One region of the Bacillus mexicanus genome, then DNA from elsewhere that is predicted to be linked to it. Evidence: riboswitches for the same ligand, from Rfam matches in the RefSeq annotation. Region 1 holds a riboswitch; each other region holds the start of a gene.

Evidence for each region. Region 1 has a riboswitch for S-adenosylmethionine ahead of metI (cystathionine gamma-synthase/O-acetylhomoserine thiolyase). Riboswitches for the same ligand answer to the same signal wherever they lie in the genome.
Region 2: linked by a shared signal. The riboswitch ahead of metE (5-methyltetrahydropteroyltriglutamate--homocysteine S-methyltransferase) and the one ahead of metI (cystathionine gamma-synthase/O-acetylhomoserine thiolyase) in region 1 are both predicted to bind S-adenosylmethionine.
Region 3: linked by a shared signal. The riboswitch ahead of AAGG74_RS05915 (phosphoadenylyl-sulfate reductase) and the one ahead of metI (cystathionine gamma-synthase/O-acetylhomoserine thiolyase) in region 1 are both predicted to bind S-adenosylmethionine.

Annotation. Positions count from the first base shown of each region.
Region 1 covers NZ_JBCEYV010000001.1:1,491,195-1,494,767, forward strand. Annotated here, with positions in the region: gene metC (cystathionine beta-lyase) at 1-795, opposite strand, end outside; gene metI (cystathionine gamma-synthase/O-acetylhomoserine thiolyase) at 788-1,909, opposite strand; SAM riboswitch class I at 1,978-2,100, opposite strand; gene AAGG74_RS08055 (esterase family protein) at 2,268-2,990, shown strand; gene AAGG74_RS08060 (YjcG family protein) at 3,026-3,541, shown strand; gene AAGG74_RS08065 (GNAT family N-acetyltransferase) at 3,546-3,573, shown strand, end outside.
Region 2 covers NZ_JBCEYV010000001.1:1,344,487-1,348,059, reverse strand. Annotated here, with positions in the region: gene metE (5-methyltetrahydropteroyltriglutamate--homocysteine S-methyltransferase) at 1-1,141, opposite strand, end outside; SAM riboswitch class I at 1,269-1,424, opposite strand; gene AAGG74_RS07120 (S8 family peptidase) at 1,555-2,514, opposite strand; gene rsbRB (RsbT co-antagonist RsbRB) at 2,733-3,566, shown strand.
Region 3 covers NZ_JBCEYV010000001.1:1,114,775-1,118,347, forward strand. Annotated here, with positions in the region: gene sat (sulfate adenylyltransferase) at 1-665, opposite strand, end outside; gene cysP (sulfate permease) at 714-1,778, opposite strand; gene AAGG74_RS05915 (phosphoadenylyl-sulfate reductase) at 1,790-2,491, opposite strand; SAM riboswitch class I at 2,655-2,760, opposite strand; gene pyrE (orotate phosphoribosyltransferase) at 2,905-3,537, opposite strand; gene pyrF (orotidine-5'-phosphate decarboxylase) at 3,534-3,573, opposite strand, start outside.

The DNA.
Region 1 (3,573 bases):
AAGCCGCTGCGCTGTTTGGCTCGCTTTTTCTAAACGGACCTGTAATGTTTTTAAGCCGCGTAGCACGAGCCAGCAATCTTGCACGCCAAGGACGGCGCCAAACGCGTTTTGCAGCTTATACAGCTGCTTCCCAAGCTCTTCATCCTTGACAGCAGCCAGTCCTGACAGCACATCGCTGTGTCCGCTCAAGAATTTCGTTGCACTATGAAGCACAATATCCACGCCAAGATCAAGCGGACGCTGCAGTGCCGGTGTCATGAATGTGTTGTCCAGAAAGGTCAGACAGCCGTTTTCTTTTGCAAGCTGAACAACTGCTTTAATATCAGTGATCCCCAGTGTCGGATTTGACGGTGTCTCCATATAAATAACCTTTGTGTTCGGCTTGATCTTCCGCGCTACTTCATTCGTATCCGTCATGTCGACAAATGTATGCTCAATGCCAAACCGGGTCAGCACCTCTGTCACCATACGGAAGGTTCCGCCGTATACATCTTCCGTCACAAGAACATGATCGCCCTGTGACAAAAGTAAAAATGCTGTTGAGATTGCAGCCATGCCTGAACTAAAAGCAAATCCTCTCGTTCCGCCTTCCAGTGCGGCAATTGTTTCTTCGAGAGCTGTTCTTGTCGGCGTGCCTGAGCGGCTGTAATCGTATGAGCCAAACTCTTCAAATGAAGATTGATGAAAAGTCGATGCGTGCTGGATCGGTACACTGACTGCCCCTGTTGATCCGTCTGTTTTAAATGGATTGTGCACGAGCTGGGTTTCCAGCGTCCAATTATTATGATTACTCAAATGAAACAGCTCCCTCTTTAACCTGACATAGCGCTTGTTTTAGATCCTCTTTTAAATCGTCTGCATGTTCTATTCCGACCGAAAAACGCAGCAGGCGATTGCAGACCCCGTTTGCGATACGGATATCTTCAGGAATATCCATGTGTGTCTGTGTGGCAGGATATGTAATGAAGCTCTCCACCCCGCCGAGGCTTTCTGCAAAACAAATTGTTTTCAGCGCTTTTAAAAATGGATTGATCCACTCTTCGTTTTGCAATCGGAAGGACAACATGCCGCCTTTACCCGGATACAGCACATCCGCAATTTCTTCCCGATCTTCTAAAAACGCCGCAAGCTCCTGTGCGTTTGCCTGATGCTGGCGCATTCTGAGACTGAGCGTCTTCATTCCTCTCATCAAAAGCCACGAATCAAACGGAGGCAGGACGGCGCCGATTGCATTTTGATGCTGAAACATTTCCTCTCCAAGCTTCTCATCCTTTACAACGACAAGTCCCGCAAGCAAGTCGTTATGCCCGCCTAAATACTTGGTTGCGCTGTGAATCACAATGTCTGCCCCCAGTTCAAGCGGACGCTGCAAAACCGGTGTATAAAATGTATTATCTACGATCAGCAGAAGACCGTGCTCTTGAGTGATCCGAGCAATTTTTTCAATGTCCGCCTCTTGCATGAGCGGATTTGTCGGTGTTTCCACAAACACCGCTTTGGTATTCGGCGTTACCTTTGAGCGTAAACAGTCCTCATCGCTAAAATCATCATAATGAAAGGTCAATCCGTATTTTTTCCATTCATTTTCAAACAAACGGTACGTGCCGCCATATAAGTCCGATGAAACGATCAGTTCATCTCCGCTTTTAAACAGTGCCATAATCGTTTGGATGGCTGCCATTCCCGAACTGAAGGCAAGCCCTCTCGCTCCGTTTTCTAAACTGGCGATTGCGTCCTCGACAAGCTGGCGTGTCGGGTTTTTCGTCCGGACATAATCAAATCCAGTCGATTCCCCGATCCCCCTGTGGCGGTATGCTGTTGATAAATAAATAGGAGGACTCACTGTTCCCGTTACTTCGTCGCTTCGGTTCCCGATTTGGGCTAATTTCGTTTCAACGTGTTGTGACATATAGCTGACACCTTCCCTTTTCATAATAAAAAACCCCTTCTTGATAAGAAGAAGGGGTTTAACGCTTCTTCTTATCTTCCAAGCATAAAAAACGCTTGCTGGATTTAGCACCTTGGCGCTTTGCACTTATGCAAAACAGGCCGGTTGCTGAGGTTTCTAAGGGCCAGTCCCTCCACCTCTCACGATAAGAAATATCGATTGAAATTTTCTGATTGTTTTATATTAGCGCAATTTGCAGTTTATTTCAACACTTTTTTGTTCGAGTTCCGAACGGTTTAAAGAGAGAAATTTCTAATAATTCGTGGTACAATAATGAAAAATAGCAAGAAAGTCTAGTGATGTCCTGGAGGAATATATGATGGCACCGAAAAACGGCACAGTACAAGAAAAAAAGTTCTTTTCAAAAGAGCTGAATGAGGAAATGACATTGCTCGTTTATCTGCCGTCCAACTACTCCCCTCTCTATAAATACCATGTCATTATCGCACAGGACGGGCATGATTATTTCCGGCTGGGGAGAATCGGCAGACAGGTTGAAGAATTGCTTTCCAAACGGGAAATAGAACGGTGTATAGTTATCGGTGTGCCTTATAAGGATGTAAAAGAGCGCAGAAAAACCTACCATCCGGAAGGCTCAAAATTTTCGGCCTATAAACGGTTCATCGCCCATGAGCTCGTTCCGTTTGCTGACGAGGCGTATCCTACCTATCAGGTCGGCTACGGGCGAACTCTGATCGGGGACTCGCTTGGAGCGACCATATCGCTTATGACAGCGCTTGATTATCCAAATATGTTTGGAAATATTATCATGCAGTCTCCTTATGTTGACAAACATGTTTTGGAAGCTCTCAAACAGTCGGGCGATATCAAACACCTCTCTATTTATCACCAAATCGGAACAAAAGAAACCGACGTCCACACGACAGACGGAAGCATTCTGGATTTTACAAAACCGAATCAGGAGCTGAAACAGCTGCTGGAGGAGAAACTTTCCGATTATGAATTTGAACCATTTGAGGGCGATCACAAATGGACATATTGGCAGCCGCTCATCACGCCTGCGCTGAAAAAAATGCTTTGACACTTTATCATACTTTATTTCAGGAGGGACATACTATGAAATATGGAATCGTTTTATTCCCATCAAAAAAACTCCAAGACCTTGCGAACTCTTACAGAAAGCGCTATGACCCAAGCTATTCCCTGATTCCGCCTCATTTGACGCTGAGAGCATCGTTTGAATGTGCGGAGGAGAAAGCGGATCAGCTTGTATCCCATCTGAGAAACATCGCAAAGGAGTCCCATCCGCTCGTTCTCAAAATGACAAAATACAGCTCATTTGCGCCTGTTAATAATGTCATTTACATCAAAGCAGAGCCGACGGAAGAATTAAAAACCCTCAATGAAAAGTTATACACCGGTGTGCTGGCTGGTGAGCAGGAATATAATTTTGTTCCGCACATAACGGTCGGCCAAAACCTTTCCGACGATGAACATTCAGATGTGCTGGGACAATTAAAAATGCAGGAAGTATCTCATGAAGAAATCGCAGACCGTTTTCACTTGCTTTACCAGTTAGATAACGGATCGTGGACAGTATATGAAACCTTCTTGCTGGGCGGAGGAGAATAATCGTTTGGAAGCAGTTATCGCAAAAAATGAAG
Region 2 (3,573 bases), 150 kb from region 1:
CAGCTTGCGCCTGCTGAATTTGCTCACTGATCGCCGCTTTTCCTGATACTAAACCTTCTTTCAAAGCTGTCAGCTCGGCTAGCTTTTCTTTTGCGTAGGATAATCCATTCAGTAAATCCTTCTCCAAATGCTCGTCAGGGTGTTTCGCTACAGGCACATGCAGCAGGCTGCTGGAAGGCTGAATCCACAGTTCATCCACTTTAGCAATGCTGAGTATATGGAGAATGGCATCGAGACGTTCATCAAGATCCGCTTTCCAAATGTTGCGTCCGTCAATCACGCCGGCTGCCAGCACTTTGTCTGTCGGAAAACCGTGTGTTTTGAGCTGTTCCAGATTTCTGCCTTTATCGTGGACGAAATCAAGGCCAATTCCCTGTACCGGGTAAGAGATCAGCTCTTCATAAGCATCAACAGAATCAAAATACGTTTGCAAAAGCACATTCAAGGAGGAAAGCTCGCTTGTTATGCTTTCAAATAATTCTTTTGCGCTACGGACATCCTCGCTAGAAGCTGTAACAAGCGCCGGCTCATCAATTTGAACCCATTTAACGCCTTCTTCCTCAAGCTCTTTTAACAGCTGTGCATATAACGGGACAAGGCGTTTTTGGATTGCTTTTGCTTCAGATGGTTTATAGCCTTTGGCAAGCGTGACAAACGTATAAGGGCCGACAATCACCGGTTTTGTCTCAATACCGTATTCCTGTTTGATCCTGCGGTAATCTGTGAGCTGTTTGTTTCGTGTCAGCCGGAACTCAATGCTTTCGTCATATTCAGGAACGATGTAATGGTAGTTTGTATTAAACCATTTTGTCATTTCACTGGACACGGCATCTTTTATTCCGCGGGCAATAGCGAAGTATGTATCGGTAGCGTCAGTCAAATGTCTGAATCGTTTCGGTATCCAGTTGAAGCTGACTGCTGTGTCGAGTACATGATCATACTGTGTGAAATCAGAAACAGGCACAACATCAATCTGCTGGTCAATTTGTGTTTTTACGGCAGATAAAAACAGGTCGTCGATTTGCTTTAAAAACGTATCTTTATCATTGCTGCCTTTCCAATACGCTTCAAGCGCTTTTTTCCATTCTCTGTTCAGTCCGATTCTTGGAAACCCTACATTCGATGTTTTGATGGTTGTCATTGTTTCTCCTCCTTTATATGTAAAACACTCTCGTTAACCCGCGGATACAGGCTGCTAAGAGGTTTTCTCACAACAAAAAGCCTCTTTCCCATGAGAGAAAGAGGCTTTTCTACGTAAAACACTGCCTCTCTCATCTCTCAGACACAATCTGATGGAATTAGCACCGTGCCTTATGAGACATCAGTCTCGGCGCGAAAAGCAGTGCGCCCCATTTCACAATGGAATTACGGTCGGTTGCTGTTGGGGTCAAAAGGCCAATCCCTCGCCCAACTCTCGATAAGAGAAAATGTTATGAATTTTTTAAAAGTTAAATCATTTGTTGGTAATCTTAACAGGAATCCAAATTCACTGTCAACATAGAATCGAAAAAATATTTTACAGTATTTTCATTATATTATATAAGAAAAATAATTTTATAGGGTCAGCAAATGTGATTGCTCTGCCTGTTCTGCAAGCTCATCTAGAACAGTTAAATACAGGAATCCATTGCCTGCCAGCGTTTTAGCAATATCAAGCGGAAATGTTCTGCGGATCAGCTGTGCATAAACCTCAGATTCAGATAGCTTTCGTTGAAATGCTTCTTCCTCAAAGCTTTTGATTAAAGCGAGCGCTCCGCTGACATGGGGGGCAGCCATTGATGTGCCGGTAAGCTTACCGTACTTTTTGTTAGGGAGGGTAGATAATATTTGTTCACCCGGAGCGACAAGATCAATTTCCTTATTAGCGTTTGAAAATTCTGATAATTTACGCGCTACGGAAACAGATCCAACTGCAATGACTTCATTATATGCCGCAGGGTAGGAAAGCTCTTCTGTGCGTTCGTCGCCGTCACCTTCATTCCCCGCTGCGCAAACGATGAGCACTCCGCTTTTAACGGCATTTTTCACCGCTTCTTTCAGCTCAGGTACATCGGTTGGTCCGCCAAGAGACATTGAGATAATATCGACTTTCTGTTCTACAGCATAGTTAATGCCGTTAATAATCCATTCGTACTGTCCGCTGCCGTTTTCACCACCGAGAACCTTCACAATCAACAGGCTTGCCTCAGGGGCAACTCCAGAAATCCCGCCGTTTGAATCATTGGCTGCAACAGTTCCGGCGACGTGTGTGCCGTGTCCGTTGTAGTCGGTAATTGCATCTTCCTTGCCGCCGTCGTCATCCGTAAAATTCTTTCCGCCGATGATTTGGGTTTTTAAATCAGGATGGCTTGCGTCGCATCCAGTGTCCAATATAGCGATTTTTACATTTTTTCCTTTTACCCCTTTTGCCCACATTTCTGGCGCCTTAATCACTTTAATGCCCTCAGGAAGCTCGTTTACATCCATGATCTGCTCATTGGTCACATACGGGATCAAGCGGATTTCACCATTCATAAAAAAGCCCTCCTTTTTTATGCTTTCAAGTGGATACAAGGGTGTTACCTCCTATTATATGAAAAAAACAATCGTTCAGACAGAGTCATTTGAATCATTTTGAAAAAATAGGATCCCGTCGAAATAATCAATTATTTTCAAAAAAACAGCTTTAATATGTATGACTGGGATTCAGCCGTCGGTCAAGTTATAATAATGTTAGGGAAAGGAGCATTGTGATGAAACTGAATGAAAAATTATATGCATTTTTTTCAGAGCATGTGGAACAAATGGCCGAGGAATGGATTGATACAATGGAGGAAAGCGATCCGAATTCGCTTTACGCCTTACATAATGCGTCAGTAACGGAAGAATTGAAAGAGCAGGATAGAGAATTTTACCGACATTTGAACTACATGTATGTTTTACCGGAAAAACAATTTCTCGAAGAATTTCAAGAGTGGGTCATTGAGCTGACGGACGATCAAAAGCATCTTAATACTCCGGTTCAGTATGTCATTCGGGAGTTTATGAGAAATCGGAGATTATATACGAAGTATTTTGAGAAGTTTGCAGAAGAAAACGAATCGGCGTTTGAATCGGGAGAGAAACAAAAATGGGCTGATTTGATTGTCAAAGTCTTTGATTTCACCATTTATACTTTCGTTGATCACGCTGAAACAAATGCCAAACAGCAATTAAACGCTCAGAGAGAAATGATATTGGAATTAAGCTCACCTGTTATTACCCTGAGCAAGTCAACAGCTTTGCTTCCGCTTGTCGGTGACATTGATACCGAACGGGCGAAGTTTATTTTGGAAAACACGCTTCAATCTTGTGCAAAAAGACGTGTGGAGAATCTGTTAATCGATCTGTCAGGTGTTGTGATAGTTGATACGATGGTCGCGCACCAAATCTTTAAATTGATCGAGGCCCTGAATTTGATCGGTGTTAAATCAACCCTGTCAGGAATCAGACCTGAAATTGCGCAAACCGCTGTACAGCTGGGAATCGATTTTTCTAATATTACAATTAAAACCAATCTTGCTCAGGCATTAAACTATCATCAATAAGAAAACT
Region 3 (3,573 bases), 380 kb from region 1:
ATGTCATCAGATTTCGTTTCACCTACCAGCGGGTTTAAGAACAAGCCGTCTACTGTTTCAAGAGCTGTTTTTTGAATGTATTCATGCGCTCTGTGAACAGGATTTCTTGTTTGGAAACCGACAATGGTTTCCCAGCCTTTTTCCGCAAACTGGCGTCTTGTTTCGGCTGGTTCAAACGTAAACTCAGGAAACTGCTTTGATGCTTTTTTAATCAAAGTGATTGGTCCGCCGACATATGTATTGCCGCGGCTGAACAGCTTTTTAACACCCGGGTGCTCTTGCTCATCCGTTTTGTATACATTGACCGCTTCTTTTTGTTTATCAGGCACGTATAGATCTTCAACTTGGATAACCCCGTATGTTTCTCCTTCATATGTTAACTTAACCGTTTCGCCGATTGACAGTTCCGCTGCTTTCTCCGCATCGACCGGAAGCGTGATTGGAAGGGACCAGACAACACCTGAAAAAAGACGCATGTTTTCGACAACAGATACGTAATCTTTTTCATTAAAGAAGCCTTCGATCGGGCTGTATGCGCCGATCCCCATTAATTCCAAATCTGCGAAAGAAATTAAATCAAGTTCAATTTCTTTTTGAATACCGCTCACATCATATGATTCATCTACTCTGTTTACTAATGTTCCTCCGTGTGGTGCTAAGCTCATAATATCAATTTCCTCCTAGTTTACTTATAGATTAACTCAGATTAATGGTCAGATTCCCCCGCCTTGTTCGTGGACAGTGCGTCTCTCTTTGCGAATGGCCTTTGTCAGGCTGATGGCACCGCCTGCCGCTAAAAGCACACTTACCATAATAAAGATTGAATAATAATCACCTTTTAAAAACAAAGATACAAGAAGATAAGAAATCGATAAGGATAAAAACGGAGATACAATCCATACCTTCAGCATCGTTTGAACGACTTGTTTATGAAACACGTTCGGGCCGTTTTTGGCCATGCCGATTCCGATAATTGATGATGACGTGACTTGCGCTAAAGGCACCGGCATCCCAAATACAGAACTGATGATCACCAGTCCGGCACCTGTACCGGATAAGAGAATGCCTTCGCCTTTTGCGAATCTCGTAATTTTCTTCCCGTTTGTCTCTAATACCCGCCGGCCTAATAACAGCGCGCCAAGAGCAACAAAAATTCCCCCGTACAAGGTTCCTTTCGCCACATCAAGCACACCGGCCGCAACTAATGGGCCAACGGCATTTGCAACATTGTTCATGCCGGCAGAAAATGCTTCGAAAAATCCGGCACCTAACAAAACAATGCCAAGGATTTTTTGCTTTTTAGAAGATTTAATTTCAATTTTAAAATAACGAAACAGCTTAGATACGAAATAAGTGAAAGCGAAGGCGAACAGCGGGACAACAATCCAAAACGACACAATGACCAAAATTTTGTTTACAAACAATACTTTGTAAGCCACTCCCACTCCGACAACAGCACCGACTGTTACTTCGCTTGTCGATAAAGGAATGCCAAGAAGATTAGCCGTAAAAAGCGAAAGCGCAGCGGCTCCAATAATGATGCAAACAATCGTCAGTGTAATCGTCTGTTCGGGGATAATCCCGGAGCTGATGGTTTTGACGACCTCGCCTCCGCCAATGACCGCCCCTGACAGTACGCCGACTGCACACAGGATTAAAGCGTAGGTTTTTCTTTTGACGGCTCCAGAGCCATAAGCGACTCCCATCGAAGCCGCTGCACCGCTCGCGCCAATATTCATTGCGAAAAACAAGCTAAATAAAATAGCGGCTAGTTCCATTTTCCAGCTCCTTATTCATGCAGTCCGCATTCTGTTTTCGCCATACCATTCCATCTGCCTGAACGTAAATCCTCTGCGGTAAAAGCAGGCGCCGTACAAGGCGCACAGCCAATACTTGGATATCCTTGGTCATGAAGCGGATTGTAGTCCAGCTCATTCCGGGATGTGTATCTCCATATGTCTTTCCAAGTCCAATGGATGAGCGGGCATACTTTTACTGATTTGAATTTTTCATCTTTGTTTAAGAAGTTCGTATTGGCGCGGCTCGGTCCTTGATCGCGGCGCAGACCAGACAGCCAAGCTGGATGTCCTGAAAGCGCCTCTCGTAAAGGAACGATCTTTCTAAGATAGCAGCACTGATTCGGCTCTCTTTCCCACAATTTGTCCCCATGTTCTTCGGCTTGTTCCTCAAGGGTAAGGTCTGGTTTTTTCAAAATGATATTAAGACCCGGATAACGCTCTTTCACTCGCTCAATCGTTTCATAGGTTTCTTTAAAATGAAGCCCTGTATCAAGGAACACAATCTCTGCGTCTTTTTTCACTTTATAAATTAAGTCAATGAGAACGATCCCCTCAATTCCGAAACTGCAGGCATAAACAAGCTCATTGCCATAATGGCCGTATGCCCATTTTAAAACTGACAGCGCTCCTTTATAAGGATCGTCTTCGGGAAATGTAATCGTTGGTTCTTCCCAATTATCATACGTTAACATTTCTCATTCCTCCTTTCGGAGACAAACAAACAGTAGCTTTCTGCCGGTTGTCTTTTCCCATTTGTAATGTGATGTGCGGCTGCTGTTATGACAGACAGCCTTTCTTCCTCTTAAAACAAAAAACTTTCAATCCGGCGGAAAGAAAGACAGGAACAGCATACAGCCCTTATCTTTCAAAATGGATTCATTTTGCTGGAAGTAGCACCTTACAAACTATTGCAGGTTGCCGGGCTTCATAGGTCCAGTCCCTCAGCCGCTCTTGATAAGTTTTTAGATTTGTAGTAAATTTTAGCACAATTCTAACATAAGTCAACCCGACTTTTTTGATAGGATTAATAAAAAAACAGACCCATAGGCCTGTTTTCAATCACATCAAGGTTTTGAACCCTTTGTATATCATCAAAATTTATTTTTTACTTTTTAAACCAATCTTTTGACTCGGGATTTCGTTTCCACGTTTTCAGCTTTTCCAGATCGTCTGACTGAATCTTTCCGTTTTCGAGCGCGACCTCTGTGAGCGTATCATAATCCGTCAAAGAGTAGTATGGCAGTTCTGCTTTTGTGAAGGCTTCCTGCGCTTTAGGGAGACCGTACGTAAAGATGGAGACGACACCGAGCACTTCACAGCCAGCCGCTTGCAAAGCTGCCGCAGCTTCAAGTACGCTTCCCCCTGTGGAGATTAAATCTTCAATCACGACCGTTTTTTGCCCTTTTTGCACTGCCCCCTCAATCTGATTGCCTTTTCCGTGCGCTTTCGGTTTGCTTCTCACATAACACATCGGCAAATGTAAACGGTCAGCCGCTAGAGCAGCATGAGGAATACCGGCTGTTGCTGTTCCCGCAATCATTTCAGCTTCAGGAAAATGCTCTTCGACAAGCTTGCTGATGCCTGCGGCGACATCATTTCTGACCTCAGGGAATGATAGCGTCAGACGGTTGTCACAGTAGATTGGCGATAAAATACCGCTTGCCCACGTAAATGGCTCGTTTGGGCGTAAAAATACAGCTTGGATGTCTAATAGATGTTTTGCGATGGTTTGTTTCATTGTTTGATTCCCTCCCATTCGAGTCTGACAGCTTCA